Regions from separate parts of the Enterobacter sp. PL_is514 genome, predicted to be linked through region 1. Evidence: predicted binding sites of a transcription regulator. Region 1 holds the regulator's gene; the other holds the start of a gene.

Region 1 (7,844 bases):
GTTGAGCGCCAGCTCGGCGCGTGGCTCAGCGGCGATTTCAGCTATGTTGCCCACTCTGACTGGGTAAGCATGGACGAGATCTCGCCTTTCATGGGGCTGGCGGTCATCGCGGCGGAGGACCAGAAATTCCCGGAGCACTGGGGGTTCGACGTGGCGGCCATTGAGAAGGCGCTGGCCCATAACGAACGCCATGAAAACCGCGTGCGCGGTGCCTCAACCTTGTCGCAGCAGATGGCCAAAAATCTGTTTCTGTGGGACGGCCGCAGCTGGGTGCGAAAGGGGCTGGAAGCGGGGTTGACCCTGGGGATGGAAACGGTCTGGAGCAAAAAGCGCATTCTGACCGTCTATCTCAACGTCGCTGAATTTGGCGACGGTATTTTTGGCGTGGAAGCTGCCGCGCAGCGTTATTTCAATAAGCCAGCCAGCCGTCTGAGCATGTCAGAAGCAGCACTTCTGGCCGCTGTCTTACCGAATCCCATCCGCTTTAAAGCCAGTGCCCCATCAGGGTACGTGCGAAGCCGTCAGGCGTGGATCCTACGCCAGATGAATCAGCTGGGTGGAGAGGGTTTTATGCAGCGTAATAATCTTATGTAGGGCGGGTAAGCGCAGCGCCACCCGCCGAGGGGCGAACGTTAGTCTTCGTCAAAGCCGGCGTTAAACAGGGCAATCACCGCCGCCAGCGCTTCTTCTTCCTGAGGCCCGGTGGCTTCCACTTCAATCTGGCGCCCTTTGGCGGAATCCAGCATTAGCAGGGCGATCACGCTGTTCGCTTCCGCTTCGGTACCTTCGTCATTCCGCAGCAGAACCTCAGCATCGAAACCCTGCATCAGCTCAAACAGTTTCATTGCCGGGCGTGCATGCATACCCAGCTTATTGGTGATCTCAACGGTTTGTTTTACGGTCATGTTTTACGTTTTTCCAGCGTGCGATGACGGGACTGAACGTTCTTCCCGCGCGAGCGGAAATAGTCGGCCAGCTGTTCGGCGATATAAACCGAACGATGTTTACCGCCGGTACAGCCAATTGCCACCGTCAGGTAGCTACGATTGTTTGTTTCCAGCATAGGTAACCATAGCTCAAGGTAGCTTCGCGTCTGGTAGATAAAATTGTGAACTTCTGTGTGCCGGTCGAGGAAGGCCGCGACGGGTTTATCCAGACCGGTCATGGGACGCAGCTTCGGATCCCAGTGTGGGTTAGGCAGGAAGCGCACGTCGAAAACGTAATCCGCATCAATTGGAATACCGTGCTTAAAGCCGAAGGATTCGAACACCATCGTCAGTTCGCGCTCGCGCTTGCCCAACAGTCGGGTACGCAGCATTTCCGCCAACTCGTGAACGGACATCTCAGAGGTGTCGACAATCAGGTCGGCACGAGAACGCAGCGGCTCCAGCAGGTCGCTCTCTTCATCGATAGCGCTCTCCAGAGAGAGGTTCTTACTGGAAAGCGGGTGCAAACGACGGGTATCGCTGTAGCGACGGATCAGCGTATTGCGGTCTGCATCAAGGAAAAGCAGCTGAGGCGAGAACGCATCAGGCAGGTTGCTCATGGCCTGCTCGAAGATCTCTGGCGATTCAGGCATGTTACGGACGTCGATGCTGACGGCGGCAGAGGTTTGCCTCTCCGCAAGCGTACGGGCCAGGTCAGGCAATAACACGACCGGCAGGTTATCGACGCAGTAAAAACCCATGTCTTCCAGCGCGCGCAGAGCAACGGATTTCCCCGACCCTGAACGGCCACTGACAATCATCAGCACCATGTTCCGTTTCTCCTCAGGACAACAGATGTGAAGGCCATCTCCTGGTTATGCATCATCCTGATTGCCTTCTGCTTCAGTGATAATCTGATAGAGCTCTTCATCACTTTGGGCCGAGCGCAGCCGACGGCAAATGGTTTTATCGGCCAGACGTTTTGCGACCAGCGACAGCGTATGCAGATGGGTTTTCGTCTGGTCGGCAGGCACCAGCAGCGCGAAGAGGAGATCGACGGGCTGGTTATCAATGGCATCGAAGGCGATGGGTGTTTCAAGCTGCACAAACACACCAACGGCACGCAGGGTATCCTCTTCCAGTTTGCCGTGCGGTATCGCGATGCCGTTGCCGATACCGGTACTGCCCATTTTTTCACGGGTCAGAATCGCTTCGAATACCACCTGCGGCGGCAGGCCCAGCTGTTTTGCGGCCAGTTCACTGATGATTTCCAGCGCACGTTTTTTGCTCTGGCAGTGAACCGCACTGCGGGTACATTCCTGGTTAAGGACATTGCTCAGTTGAAGAGCGGAATCGTTGTTCATCATAATTTCACCTAAGCGCTAACTGTACAAATGGCCTGTTGTGTTTCACAACAGGCCGTCCTGCACCCGTTAACTGCCCGGACAATTAGTGTTGTTTCAGTTTATCTTTATGTTTATTGAGCTGTCGTGCAAGCTTATCAATCAAGCCGTCGATAGCAGCGTACATGTCTTGCCCTTCCGCACTGGCATGCAGTTCACCCCCGTTAACATGCAGGGTGGCATCCGAGATATGAGTCACTTTCTCCACTTTCAACACAATATAGACCTGATTGATCCTTTCGAAATACTGCTCGAGTTTTGCAAACTTCGCGTTCACAAAGTCGCGTAAAGCCTCAGTAATTTCGACGTTTTGTCCAGTGATGTTGAGCTGCATAGTGTCTTCCTTATCGGTTGTGTCAGACCAGCTGTTTACGCTGGTTGGACGGCGGAATGGATAAAGACTCTCGATACTTCGCAACAGTACGACGTGCCACCATAATACCCTGATCGGACAGCATGGTGGTTAACTTACTGTCGCTTAGTGGCTTCGCGGGATTCTCCGCGGCGATCAACTTCTTCACCAGGGCACGAATGGCCGTTGACGACGCTTCGCCGCCGCCCTCGGTATTCACATGGCTGGAGAAGAAATACTTAAGCTCAAAAATACCGCGTGGACTGTGCAGATACTTCTGCGTGGTGACACGGGAAATGGTTGATTCATGCATTTCGACGGCCTGGGCGATATCCGCCAGTACCATCGGTTTCATATACTCTTCGCCCTGCTCAAAGAACGCCTGCTGCTGTTCGACAATACAGCGGCTGACGCGTAGCAGCGTATCATTTCGGCTCTCCAGACTTTTGATCAGCCATCGCGCTTCCTGCAAATTGCTACGAATATATTGATTGTCGGAGTCGTTACGCACGCTGGTGCACATGGAGGCATACTGCTGGTTGATTTGCAGGCGAGGGATGCTGTCTGAATTCAGTTCAACGACCCAGCGGCCATTGTGTTTTCTGACCAGCACATCCGGGATGACGTACTCGGGCTCGCTGGTCTGGATCGACTGTCCCGGGCGCGGATCGAGCGACTGGATCAGATTCACCGCTTCTTTCAGCACCTCTTCCTTCAGGCGCGTGACGCGCATCAGGGAGCGGAAATCGTGGTTAGCCAACAGATCCAGATGATCGCTGATGATTAAGCGCGCCTCGTCGAGCCACGGCGTCTCTTTGCTGAACTGAGAAAGCTGGATCAGCAGGCAGTCGCGCAGATCTTTTGCGGCCACGCCTACCGGATCGAAACGCTGGATGCGCTTCAGAACGGCTTCAACTTCCTCAAGCTCTATCTCGTCGTCGCCCATGCTTTCCAGAATATCGTCCAGCGTGACGGTCAAATAGCCAGTGTCGTCAACGGCATCGACAATTGAGGTGGCAATCGCGCGGTCGGTATCGGAGAAGGGTGTGAGTTCCACCTGCCACATCAGGTAATCCTGCAGTGACTGGGTGGTTTCGCCCTGGTAGACCGGTAGCTCATCATCCTGGTAGTCTGCACGCGTACCGGAAGGGGTTCCGGCGGTGTAGATTTCATCCCAGCTGGCATCCAGCGGAAGCTCGTCCGGCATCTCTTTTTGTTCGAGTGCATCCGCGGTGTCGAGCGCTTCTGTATCCTGCGATTGCTGGGTATCTACCTCGTCATGAAGATCGGTTTGTTCCAGCAGGGGGTTGCTGTCCAGCGCCTGCTGGAGCTCCTGCTGAAGTTCTAACGTGGACAGTTGCAACAGGCGAATTGCCTGCTGTAGCTGCGGCGTCATCGCCAGTTGTTGGCTGAGCCTTAATTGCAAACCTTGCTTCATGTTCAGAGCATTTTTCTCCGGTTCGGCGTTACGTTACCTCTACCCTATCAGAGTCTGAAGTCTTCCCCAAGATAGACGCGCTTAACATGATCGTCTTCGAGGATCTGCTGTGGCGTACCGTGGGCGATCAGATTGCCCTGGCTCACAATATACGCGCGTTCACACACGGCCAGCGTTTCACGGACGTTGTGGTCGGTGATCAGTACGCCAAGCCCGCTGTCACGCAGGTGTTCAATGATACGTTTAATGTCGATAACCGAGATCGGGTCAACGCCCGCAAACGGTTCATCCAGAAGGATAAACTTCGGGTTTGCGGCCAGCGCACGGGCAATCTCAACGCGGCGGCGTTCGCCCCCGGAGAGAGCCTGACCGAGGCTGTCGCGCAGATGCTCAATGTGGAACTCTTCCATCAGCTCGTTGGCACGATCCTGACGCTGTTCGCTGGTCAGATCGTTACGAATTTGCAGGACCGCCATCAGGTTATCGTAAACGCTAAGACGACGGAAAATGGAGGCTTCCTGCGGCAGGTAGCCGATCCCGCGACGTGCGCGTGCGTGCAGCGGCAGAAGACTGATGTCTTCATCGTCAATGACAATGTTGCCGGCATCGCGCGGCACAATGCCAACGACCATGTAGAAAGTGGTGGTTTTACCCGCACCGTTAGGGCCAAGCAGCCCTACAATTTCGCCGGAGTTGACGGTCAGACTGACATCTTCTACGACACGGCGGCCCTTATAGGCCTTCGCGAGATTTTTTGCAGTTAATGTTGCCATAACGAATTAGTTACTCTTCTTCTGTGCCGGGGCCTGGCCTTTGCCTTTGTCCTGCAGCTGCGACGGAACCAGTACGGTGGTGACGCGTTTGCCTTTCTCGCTGGAGGCCTGCATTTTTTGCTCTTTCACCAGATAGGTAATCTGGTCGCCGGTAATGTTGCTGTCCAGCTGTTCCAGGTACGCATTACCGGTCAGGATGACCAGGTCCTTCGCCAGCTCATAGTGCATGTGCGTAGCGTGACCTTTCACCGGCTTGCCGTTGTCCTGCATCTGGTAGAAGGTGGCCGGGTTACCGTAACCATCAATGATCTCTTTGCCTTGCTCGCCACCCGGACGGGTCACGACCACTTTGTCCGCGTTAATTTTGATGGTGCCCTGAGTCATGACGACGTTACCCGTGAAGGTGACGACGTTGCCCTGCATATCGAGAGACTGGGTATCGGACTCGATATGGATCGGTTGGTCGGTATCGCCCGTTACAGCAAGCGCGGGGAGACTGGTCGCCAGCATCGCGCTGGCGATAATTACTTTAAGGCTGAGTTTGTTTGTTTTGAATTTCATAGGAGGTTCTAACCTTTTCAATCAGCTCGGCGTTTTTGCTGCGTAAGTTCCCGCGCATTCTCAAACCGCTGGAATTAAATGTTGTGCCATACAGTGTGACCAGATCCTGCGACGTCACGTCCTGGGTTACCAGGTTGATCTGGGCATTATCCGTCGTAATTTTTCGTAGCTGCGAGTCAGCGGTCAGGGCGTTGACTTCAACGTGGCCATACAGATAAAGCATACGGTCATTTGTCAGTTTTGCCCGATCTGACTTAATTGACCACGTCGGCACTTTGTCCTTATCAAATGTGGTCATGACAGGTTGGGTAAACCACGAAATACCATCATCTGAAAAATATTCAACATGCTGGGCAATCAGGCGATAGTTCAGCGCGCCTTCAGGGCTGTAGACCACGGTGTCGCTGTGATCGCTTTTATAGGTTGGATCGTTATTGTTGATCACTTCCGTTTGCGTATCGTCGCGATCGGCAAGGTTCACGCCAATCAATACCAGTGCGACAAGCGAAAGCAAAATGATAATCCAACGTCTGGTTTTACTCATATCGATTGCCCTTTGGCCTCATCAAGCTTGCCCTGCGCCAGCAGGAGCAGATCGCAGACTTCACGTACGGCACCGCGGCCCCCGTTGATATGGGTAACATAGTCAGCGCGCGGGATCAGCAGCGGATGCGCATCGGCAACGGCGATGCTCAGCCCAACTTCAGCCATCACGGGCCAGTCAATCAGATCGTCCCCGACGTAGGCCACGTTTTCCGGTGCGATAGCCAGTTTACCCAGTAAATCTTTAAACGCCGCCATCTTATCGGATTGCCCCTGATACAGATGGGTAATGCCTAAGGTTTCACAGCGGTCTTCTACCAGTTTAGCTTTTCGCCCGGTGATGATAGCCACCTCAATACCTGAGGTGAGCGCACAGCGGATACCGTAGCCGTCGCGAACGTTAAACGCTTTCAGCTCTTCACCATTATTGCCCATGTAAATCAGGCCATCGGAGAGTACCCCATCCACATCCAGGATGAGCAGACGAATGTTTTCCGCCTTTGCCATCATCTGGGTACTGACCGGACCATAACAGGTTGCAAGGGATGCACCCGCATTACTCATTGTCTTATCCTTCATTACACTACGCCTGCGCGCAGCAGATCATGCATATGTACCACACCCAGCAACTGGTCGCCATCGGCAACCATAACGGAGGTGATATGGCGGGACTGCATCAGGTTCAGCACATCCACGGCCAGCGTACCCGGACGCACGCGGATACCGCCTGGCGTCATCACGTCGGCAATGCCGAGCGTGCGGACATCGACACCCATGTCGAACACGCGACGCAGGTCGCCATCGGTGAAGATCCCCTGAATTTTCATCAGATCGTCGCACACGACCGTCATCCCCAGATTCTTGCGGGTGATTTCCAGCAGCGCATCACGCAGGGAGGCTTCTTTACTGACGTGAGGGATCTCATCCCCGGTGTGCATAATATCGTTTACCCGAAGCAGCAGCTTGCGCCCCAGCGCACCGCCCGGGTGGGAAAGCGCGAAATCTTCCGGCGTAAAACCACGGGCTTCGAGCAGCGCGACGGCAAGCGCATCACCCATGACCAGCGCGGCGGTGGTGCTGGACGTCGGCGCCAGGCCGAGCGGACAGGCCTCCTTGGGCACTTTCACGCACAGGTGAATGTCGGCCGCACGCGCCATGCTGCTTTCCGGACGGCTGGTCATGCAAATAAGCGGCACCTGCAGGCGCTTCAGTACCGGAATCAACGCCAGGATCTCATTGGACTCACCGGAGTTGGAGAGCGCGATGACGATATCCTGCGGCGTGACCATACCCAGGTCGCCATGCGCGGCTTCCCCCGGGTGCACAAAGAAGGACGAGGTGCCGGTGCTGGCAAAGGTTGCCGCCATTTTGCGTCCAATGTGGCCGGACTTACCCATCCCCATCACCACGACTTTGCCGGCACAGTAGAATATCTTCTCACATGCCAGACTAAAATCCTGATTAATGTACTGATCTAACTGCGCCAGACCTTCACGTTCAATCTCCAGAACGTCTTTGCCTGCTTTCTGAAAGTCAAAACCCGGCTGCAATTCTATTTGCGACATAATGCGTTTCCGTTACCCAGAGAGAAGAGGCGAGAGCCAGTACAGCATCGCCATCCATACGATAAATCCACCCGTCAGCAGCGCGCCTGCGCCTTTGCCGATCTGTCGTTGCCGCCGCCAGCAGAGCAGGGCAAATATCACGCTGACCAATAACATCACGCCGTAGTCGCGTGAGAACGCCAGGGGATTAAAGGGCCCTGGCGTAATCAGGGCCGGCAGCCCCATCACAATGGCGATATTAAATATGTTGGAACCGATGATATTACCAATGGCAATGTCATCC
Region 2 (7,844 bases), on a different contig from region 1:
GTCGATGAACCTCGTTATTCAGATGATGATGTTAATCGCAGGGGCCGTGATGCTGATGGCCTGTAAGGTCAATGCGTCGGCGATTTCCAACGGCGCGGTGTTTAAGGCCGGTATGGTCGCGATCTTCTCGGTGTTCGGCGTGGCGTGGATGAGCGATACCTTTTTCCAGGCGCATCTCGACGAGTTAAAGCTGGCGCTGGAAGGCGTCGTGAAAAGCCACCCGTGGACGTATGCTATTGTGCTGTTTCTGGTGTCAAAACTGGTGAACAGCCAGGCGGCTGCGCTGACGGCCGTTGCGCCTATGGGCCTCATGCTCGGCATCGACCCGAAAATGCTGATCGCCTTTTTCCCTGCGTCATACGGCTATTTCGTCCTGCCGACCTACCCAAGTGATTTGGCCTGCATCGGCTTTGACCGTTCAGGCACCACCCGCATCGGCAAATTTATCATCAACCACAGCTTTATTCTGCCTGGGCTGATTGGGGTAAGCTGCGCGTGCGCGGCGAGCTACCTGCTGGTCCAGACGTTCTTCTGACAGTATCAAGGGGCGACACATGCCGTCGCCCATTTCACGGTTTTAGTGGGATTCACCCTGCGGCGTGAATCGCAGTTCAATCAGCGCGATGGCTTTCTGGATCGCACGAAGCGTAACCGGGTCAGCGGCAGCGGGGTGGCTGGCGAAATCGATGTTTTTCAGCTGCATAGACATCTTCTCGCGCACTTCAACCGGCGCAATCACGTCCAGAACATCAAGGATTTGTTTGATAACCAGCTGACAGGCGACAACGTCAGAGACCAGTTCCTGATCGGCGCTCAGGTTTTGTGACATGGGGTTTTCTCCTTATTTAAAGGCCGCCATAGTAGCAAAACACACCCCTGGCATCTTCCCTTCATCGCCTGCAGGTATAAAAAAAACCCGCCGAAGCAGGTTTTTTTATCAGAACATGGCGCCCGGCGGCACGTCTTTGAAGGTGCGGCAGTAATTGGCCCACATACTTTTCAGGATTTTGCGCAGTTTCACGATGATGCTCCATTAACTTGTTATACAACTTTATTATCAACGCGCCTATAATATGACCACCATCACAAAAATCAACACTTTTGTGATGCGCATCACATTTATATCAGAGCATGGCCTGAAAGCGCTCACCGCGGACCCGTTGCGAAGAGTGAGGGCAGATTGTCCGGCTATTCCAGCCATTGCAGCGGGCATCTGCGGGTACGATAACGTATTTCCATCCACTCAGAGCGAATCATGAAAAGAGTCATTGTAGCCGGCACAATCCTGCTGCTCGCGGGATGTACTATTAACCGCCAGGCTGAAGTCAGCAGCCTCGACGCGCCGAACGGCATCGTCCGCCTCGACTACGGCCAGGCTGCGCTGCAAAATGCGTATTCCGATGAGTATGTGAATAACGGCACGGCGGCAAAAGCGTGTCAGAGCATGGGGTATGCCACTGCCTCAGCCTATGGTCAGCCCATTAAAACCTGCACTCTGACCAGCGGCTCTTTGTGCCTGAACGAGAGCGTGACTATCCAGTATAAATGTATGGGTTACGCCGTTAATCCTAAGTCAACTAATCCGTGGTATTAATCGAAGCTGCCAGCGCATGCTGGCAGTTTATTTCATTACGAACAAAAACAATTCTCATTAATAAATTATAAAAATCGCCAATGCGTTTTATTCCCATTCGTATTTTAAATAAATAAAATAAAAATTTTACGTTTTGCAAATAATTAAATAACAAATTATAGTGTCGCTCATTGTGAACCAGAAATAATAATCCGGAGCGTCACCATGCTGAAAACTGAAATGATCGACAAGCTCAACGCACAAATGAACCTTGAGCTTTTTTCATCCCTGCTCTACCAGCAGATGAGCGCCTGGTGCAGCTACCACAGTTTCGAGGGCGCTGCCGCGTTCCTGCGTCGTCACGCTCAGGAAGAGATGACCCACATGCAGCGTCTGTTTGATTATCTGACAGATACGGGCAGCCTGCCGCGCATTGAAACCGTGGCATCACCGTTCGCTGAGTATAATTCTCTCGATGAACTGTTCCGCGCCACCTACGAGCACGAGCAGCTTATCACGCAGAAAATTAACGAACTGGTTCATGCCGCGATGACCAGCCAGGATTATCCAACCTTTAATTTCCTGCAGTGGTACGTCGCTGAGCAACACGAAGAAGAGAAGCTGTTTAAATCCGTGCTGGATAAATTATCTCTGGTCGGGAAATCCGGCGAAGGTCTTTACTTTATCGATAAAGAACTCTCCACTCTTGATACGCAGAATTAATTTCAGCGCGGTGCCGGTTTCCGGCACCGCGTTAATTTACATACACCCCGCACAGCTGGTGCAACGCCAGTCATGGGGATTCACGGCCTGGTAAAAATAGCGGTAGCTGGACGTCTCCAGCGGAATACCCACCTCGAAAAACAGATCCGTTAACCAGTCGACATTCTCGATGATCCACTCATCTTCCTGTAAGCCTTGTGCAAAGGTTTCATCTTCAGGATCAATAACCGAATAGATTGCCCAGGTGCCCATATCCTTTTCGCGGCGGGACTCGGGAAGGTTCAGGGGCTGATTCTGCCAGCTGATTATCCAGTGACCATGGCACAACAGGTTACCTCCCCGGCTCCATGCCGCGGAAAAGGGATTCTCCCCTGCCATAAGACCCTCACTTAATTTGATAATTTGTATTTATTGTTTACGTTACGCCGGAATGTCGCGCAGCAGTATTGCCCTTATGAGGTAGGCACAGGCCTGGGTCATTAATACGTAAATAATTTTTTACACCACTTGTAACGGTGATTTGACGAGTAACGGCTTTTCCCTTACTCTGCGCCGCAGATTTTGTCGCGGTTAAGAAGCGTTGTAGAGGAAAGCGTGAAAAACAGAACTCTGGGAAGTATTTTTATCGTCGCCGGAACGACAATTGGCGCAGGAATGCTGGCAATGCCTCTGGCAGCCGCGGGCGTGGGATTTGGCATGACCCTGCTGCTGCTGGGAACGCTCTGGGCGCTGATGTGTTACACCGCACTGTTGCTGCTTGAGGTTTACCAGCACGTACCCGCCGACACCGGTCTGGGTTCGCTTGCGGCGCGCTATCTCGGACGCTACGGCCAGTGGATAACCGGCTTTAGCATGATGTTCCTGATGTATGCCCTGACCGCCGCCTATATCAGCGGCGCCGGAGAGCTCATCGCCTCCAGCGTCAACGACTGGTTTGGCTCTGACATTACCCCTGCGACGGGCGCCATCTTCTTTGCGCTCATCGGCGGCGGCGTGGTCTGCGTGGGCACATCGCTGGTCGATCTGTTAAACCGTTTTCTGTTCAGCGCTAAAATTCTCTTCCTGATTGTCATGCTGGTGCTGCTGGCGCCGCACGTGCACAAGGTTAACCTGCTGACGCTGCCGCTGGAAAAAGGGCTGGCGCTCTCCGCGATCCCGGTCATTTTCACCTCGTTTGGCTTCCACGGCAGCGTGCCAAGCATCGTCAGCTATATGAACGGCGATATCCGAAAACTGCGCCGCGTCTTTGTTATCGGCAGCGCGATCCCGCTGATTGCCTATATTTTCTGGCAGTTGGTGACGCTGGGCAGCATTGACTCTTCAACCTTTATTGGGCTGATGGCGCAACACGCTGGCCTGAACGGTTTTCTGCTGGCACTGCGCGAGGTCGTCACCTCCCCACACGTGGAGCTGGCGGTACACCTGTTTGCCGACCTGGCGCTGGCAACTTCGTTCCTGGGCGTGGCGCTCGGCCTGTTTGATTATCTGGCCGACCTGTTCCAGCGCCGCAATACCGCGGCCGGACGGTTACAGACGGGCGCAATTACCTTCCTGCCGCCGCTGGCGTTCGCGCTGTTTTATCCGCGCGGATTTGTGATGGCGCTGGGCTACGCGGGAGTGGCGCTCTCTATCCTGGCGCTGTTGCTCCCTTCCCTGCTGGCGTGGAAGAGCCGCCAGCAGCATCCGCAGCAAGGGTATCGCGTGGCGGGGGGAAAACCGCTGCTGTGCGTTGTCTTTGGCTGCGGGGTGGTGATTATACTGGTGCAGGTGTTGATTGCAGCCGGGATGCTGCCGGAAGTGGGTTAAATAAAAAAAGGGGCTGTCATCAGCCCCTTTTTTATCAGTGCAAACAGCAGCTCTTAAACTTCTTCCCGCTGCCGCAAGGACACGGATCGTTACGCCCGACCTTTGTGCCGTTCACAATCGGCTTCTTCGCTTCCGACTGCTGCGGATTGTTTACCCAGTATTGATATAAACGCAGTGCCGCAGGCTGGATGCTCTCGATGCTGGCGATGTACTCCTCTTCGGACAGTTCATCCAGCTTGTCGCTGTTCTCTTCCGTACCGTGCAGAGCAATCACCTCAAGATCGGCCTTCAGGGCTTCCGGCAAGGCAGACCAGTCCGTCAGCGCCACGCCGCGCATGTAGCCGTAGCACCACTCTTCCACCACGGTATAACTCTCACCGTCAACGTCGTTATAGCCAAACATCGGTTCGAACTGATCCGGGTATTCGCTCAGACGCTCGGCAATATCGTTCATGTGCTTAAAGCAGAGATCGATAAAACGGTTCATCTCACGATCGTTTTTCCAGCGCGGAATGTACTTCTCGCCACCCCAAACCGCCACCAGCCAGGCATCTGGCTCAACGACAACAGGACCGGAAAGCACTGCGGTAAGCATGCCGTCCAGTTCGGACACGTCAATTACGGACGCGTCATCATGACCGTAAGACATTAACGTCTCTTCAAGCCACGCCATTTCGCTTTCATTCAATGGGCCTTCAGTCATCGCTGATACTCCTGCAAAAAAGGAAACGATCCTAACACATATCTCACCCCTCTCCGGGCTGAAGTTTAGGTCTTTATTGCTGCAAAAACGTGCAAACCGTGAGCTTTGCACAACTTATGGGCTTTATTGTTAACGATATGTGATCTCCGCTGTAATTTCTTCTCCTCCCGCAAGGCGGCATAACGCGGCGCTCTATACTCAAACATGTCGCATGCTCGTCAATGGGTTAACCATTCTGGCAACGTTTTTGCTTAACGTTCTTCGCGCGTCCCTGCGCAGGGAAATCTCGCCGTAATATGCAGGATGCCGTCTGTATCTTGTTCGTTTAGTGCATTTTGTTCTTGCTCGTGTTTCGGATTGGCTGCGCCGTCGGGCGTTCGGGTTTACGCCGTGGTGCAAAAACCTCTTTGCTAAGGAACATAATAATGTCGCTGAAATTTATCAGAACTCCTCTTTCTCTTGTGTTGGCCGGTTGCCTGGTGACGGCGTTTTCCGCCCGGGCAGATATTGTGATTGGCGTGGCCGGGCCGTTCACGGGTCCGAACGCCACCTATGGCGATCAGTACTGGCACGGCGCAACGCAGGCCGCTGAAGACATTAATGCCGCAGGCGGCATTAACGGTGAGAAAATCAAACTGGTTCAGGGGGATGATGCCTGCGAGCCCAAGCAGGCCGTGGCCGTCGCCAACCGTTTAGTTGACCAGGATAAAGTCAACGCCGTGGTCGGCCATTTCTGCTCCTCTTCCACCATGCCCGCATCCGAGGTGTATAGCGACGCAGGCATTATTGCGATTACCCCCGGCTCAACTAACCCGCTGATCACCGAACGCGGCATGAGCGATATGTTCCGCATGTGCGGCCGCGACGACCAGCAGGGTCAGGTTGCCAGCGACTTCATCATCGACAAGCTGAAAGCCAAACGTGTGGTGATCATTCACGACAAAGACACCTATGGTCAGGGTCTGGCTGACGCCACCAAAGCGGCGCTGGCGAAACGCGGGGTTCAGGATGTGATGTACGAGGGGTTATCCCGCGGTGAAAAAGACTTTAACGCGCTGGTCACCAAGATCGGCGCGCAAAAACCGGACGTCGTGTTCTTCGGTGGCTGTCACCCGGAAGCCGGCCCGCTGGTTCGCCAGATGCGTGAGCAGGGCGTACAGGCAAAATTCTTCTCCGGGGACTGTATTGTCAACGAGGAGATGGTGACCGCCGCGGGCGGCCCGCAGTACACCAATGGCATTTACATGACCTTCGGTAAAGACCCGCGCCTGATCCCGGACGGCAAAGCGGTTATCGAGAAATTCCGCGCCGGTAAATTCGAGCCGGAAGGTTACACCCTCTACTCCTATGCCTCCGTACAGGCCATTGCCGCGGCCTTCAAGGCCACCGGCGGCAAGGACTCCGCCAAAGCCAGCGAGTGGCTGAAGGCTAATTCCGTAGACACGGTGATGGGCAAAAAAGCCTGGGACAGCAAAGGCGATCTGAAAGTGTCTGACTACGTGGTTTACCAGTGGGACGACAAAGGAAAATATAAGGAAGTGCAGTAACGGGACGGAGTCACGCTCAACGTCGGCGGGCCTGCCCGTCGGCGCGTAATAAACATCAGGCTGCGCGGCTCGCGCAGCCTATAAAACGAGCGCGCTAAGATGAGTACATTCTTCCTGCAACAGTTAATCAATGGCTTAACGCTGGGTTCCGTCTACGGCCTGATCGCCATCGGCTACACCATGGTGTACGGCATTATCGGGATGATCAATTTCGCCCACGGCGAAGTGTATATGATTTCCGCCTATCTTTGCGCCATTGGCCTGGCGCTGCTCTCGTTCTTCGGCCTGCAGTCCTTCCCGCTGCTGATCCTCGGCACGCTGGTGTTCACCATTGTGGTCACCGGGGTGTACGGCTGGACTATCGAGCGTATCGCCTACAAGCCGCTGCGCAACTCCACGCGCCTGGCGCCGCTGATCTCCGCCATCGGGATGTCGCTTATCCTGCAAAACTACGCGCAGCTGAGCCAGGGCCCGCGCCAGCAAGGGGTACCGACCATGCTGGACGGCGTCATTCGCCTGCATCTGGGCGAAGGGTTCGTGCAGATAACCTACACCAAAGTGTTTATCCTGGTTGCCTCGTTTGCCGGCATGCTGGTGCTCACCTGGATAATCAACCGTACCCGGCTGGGGCGGATGTGCCGTGCGGTCCAGCAGGATCGTAAGATGGCCTCCATTCTGGGCATTAATACCGACCGGATTATTTCGCTGGTCTTTGTCATCGGCGCGGCGATGGCGGGCCTGGCGGGGGTGCTGATCACCATGAACTACGGCACCTTTGATTTCTACGTCGGGTTTGTGATCGGTATTAAAGCCTTCACGGCGGCGGTACTTGGCGGCATCGGCTCCCTTCCCGGCGCGATGCTCGGTGGCCTTATCCTGGGCGTGGCGGAAGCGCAGTTCTCGGGCATGGTGAACTCGGACTATAAAGATGTCTTCTCGTTCGGCCTGCTGGTCATGATCCTTATTTTCCGTCCTCAGGGCCTGCTTGGACGCCCGATTGTGGCCAAAGTGTGAGGGAGAGAATGATGACATCACACGGTTTTTCACTTAAACGCTGCATTCTGGAAGCGATTTTTTCCGGGCTGATTGCGCTGATTATCTTCGGCCCCATCGCGGGCGTGGTGCTGGACGGGTACAGCTTTAACTTCGCCGGGCAGCGACTGGCCTGGATGGTTGGCATCGTCATGTTCGGACGCTTTCTGTTGAGCGCCTTTTTAGGTACCGCCCCGGGGGCCCGTTTCCAGGCGCGCTTCGAGGCCGACAGCGCGGGTGTATATGTCAGGCCACCGGAATACAAAAGCCGCATGCGCTGGATTATTCCTCTGGTGATTACCCTTGCGATTTGCTTTCCGTTTGTCGCCACTAAATATGTGCTGACCGTCGCCATTCTCGGGCTGATCTACGTGCTTCTCGGTCTGGGGCTGAACATCGTCGTGGGCCTGGCCGGTCTGCTGGATCTGGGATATGTCGCGTTCTACGCGATTGGGGCGTA

What was found. The regulator sigma-54, encoded in region 1, starts transcription at its own class of promoters, with help from an activator protein. The targets are predictions, from matches to a motif close to GTTGGCACANNTTTCGCTNT.
Region 2: AC0TNG_RS07655 (branched-chain amino acid ABC transporter substrate-binding protein) is a predicted target of sigma-54. The motif match lies at 5,040-5,059, and genes of this name have one in related genera.

What each region holds. Positions count from the first base shown of each region.
Region 1 covers NZ_JBVPGN010000027.1:76,433-84,276, forward strand. Annotated here, with positions in the region: gene mtgA (monofunctional biosynthetic peptidoglycan transglycosylase) at 1-594, shown strand, start outside; gene npr (PTS phosphocarrier protein NPr) at 633-905, opposite strand; gene rapZ (RNase adapter RapZ) at 902-1,756, opposite strand; gene ptsN (PTS IIA-like nitrogen regulatory protein PtsN) at 1,802-2,293, opposite strand; gene hpf (ribosome hibernation promoting factor) at 2,376-2,663, opposite strand; gene rpoN (RNA polymerase factor sigma-54) at 2,686-4,119, opposite strand; gene lptB (LPS export ABC transporter ATP-binding protein) at 4,167-4,892, opposite strand; gene lptA (lipopolysaccharide ABC transporter substrate-binding protein LptA) at 4,899-5,453, opposite strand; gene lptC (LPS export ABC transporter periplasmic protein LptC) at 5,422-5,997, opposite strand; gene kdsC (3-deoxy-manno-octulosonate-8-phosphatase KdsC) at 5,994-6,560, opposite strand; gene kdsD (arabinose-5-phosphate isomerase KdsD) at 6,575-7,561, opposite strand; gene AC0TNG_RS04450 (calcium/sodium antiporter) at 7,574-7,844, opposite strand, start outside.
Region 2 covers NZ_JBVPGN010000028.1:295,641-303,484, reverse strand. Annotated here, with positions in the region: gene AC0TNG_RS07695 (anaerobic C4-dicarboxylate transporter) at 1-535, shown strand, start outside; gene AC0TNG_RS07690 (DUF2766 family protein) at 578-829, opposite strand; gene azuC (stress response protein AzuC) at 938-1,021, opposite strand; gene yecR (YecR family lipoprotein) at 1,256-1,594, shown strand; gene ftnA (non-heme ferritin) at 1,799-2,296, shown strand; gene AC0TNG_RS07670 (hypothetical protein) at 2,333-2,674, opposite strand; gene tyrP (tyrosine transporter TyrP) at 2,891-4,102, shown strand; gene AC0TNG_RS07660 (YecA/YgfB family protein) at 4,137-4,805, opposite strand; gene AC0TNG_RS07655 (branched-chain amino acid ABC transporter substrate-binding protein) at 5,231-6,352, shown strand; gene AC0TNG_RS07650 (ABC transporter permease subunit) at 6,452-7,366, shown strand; gene livM (high-affinity branched-chain amino acid ABC transporter permease LivM) at 7,378-7,844, shown strand, end outside.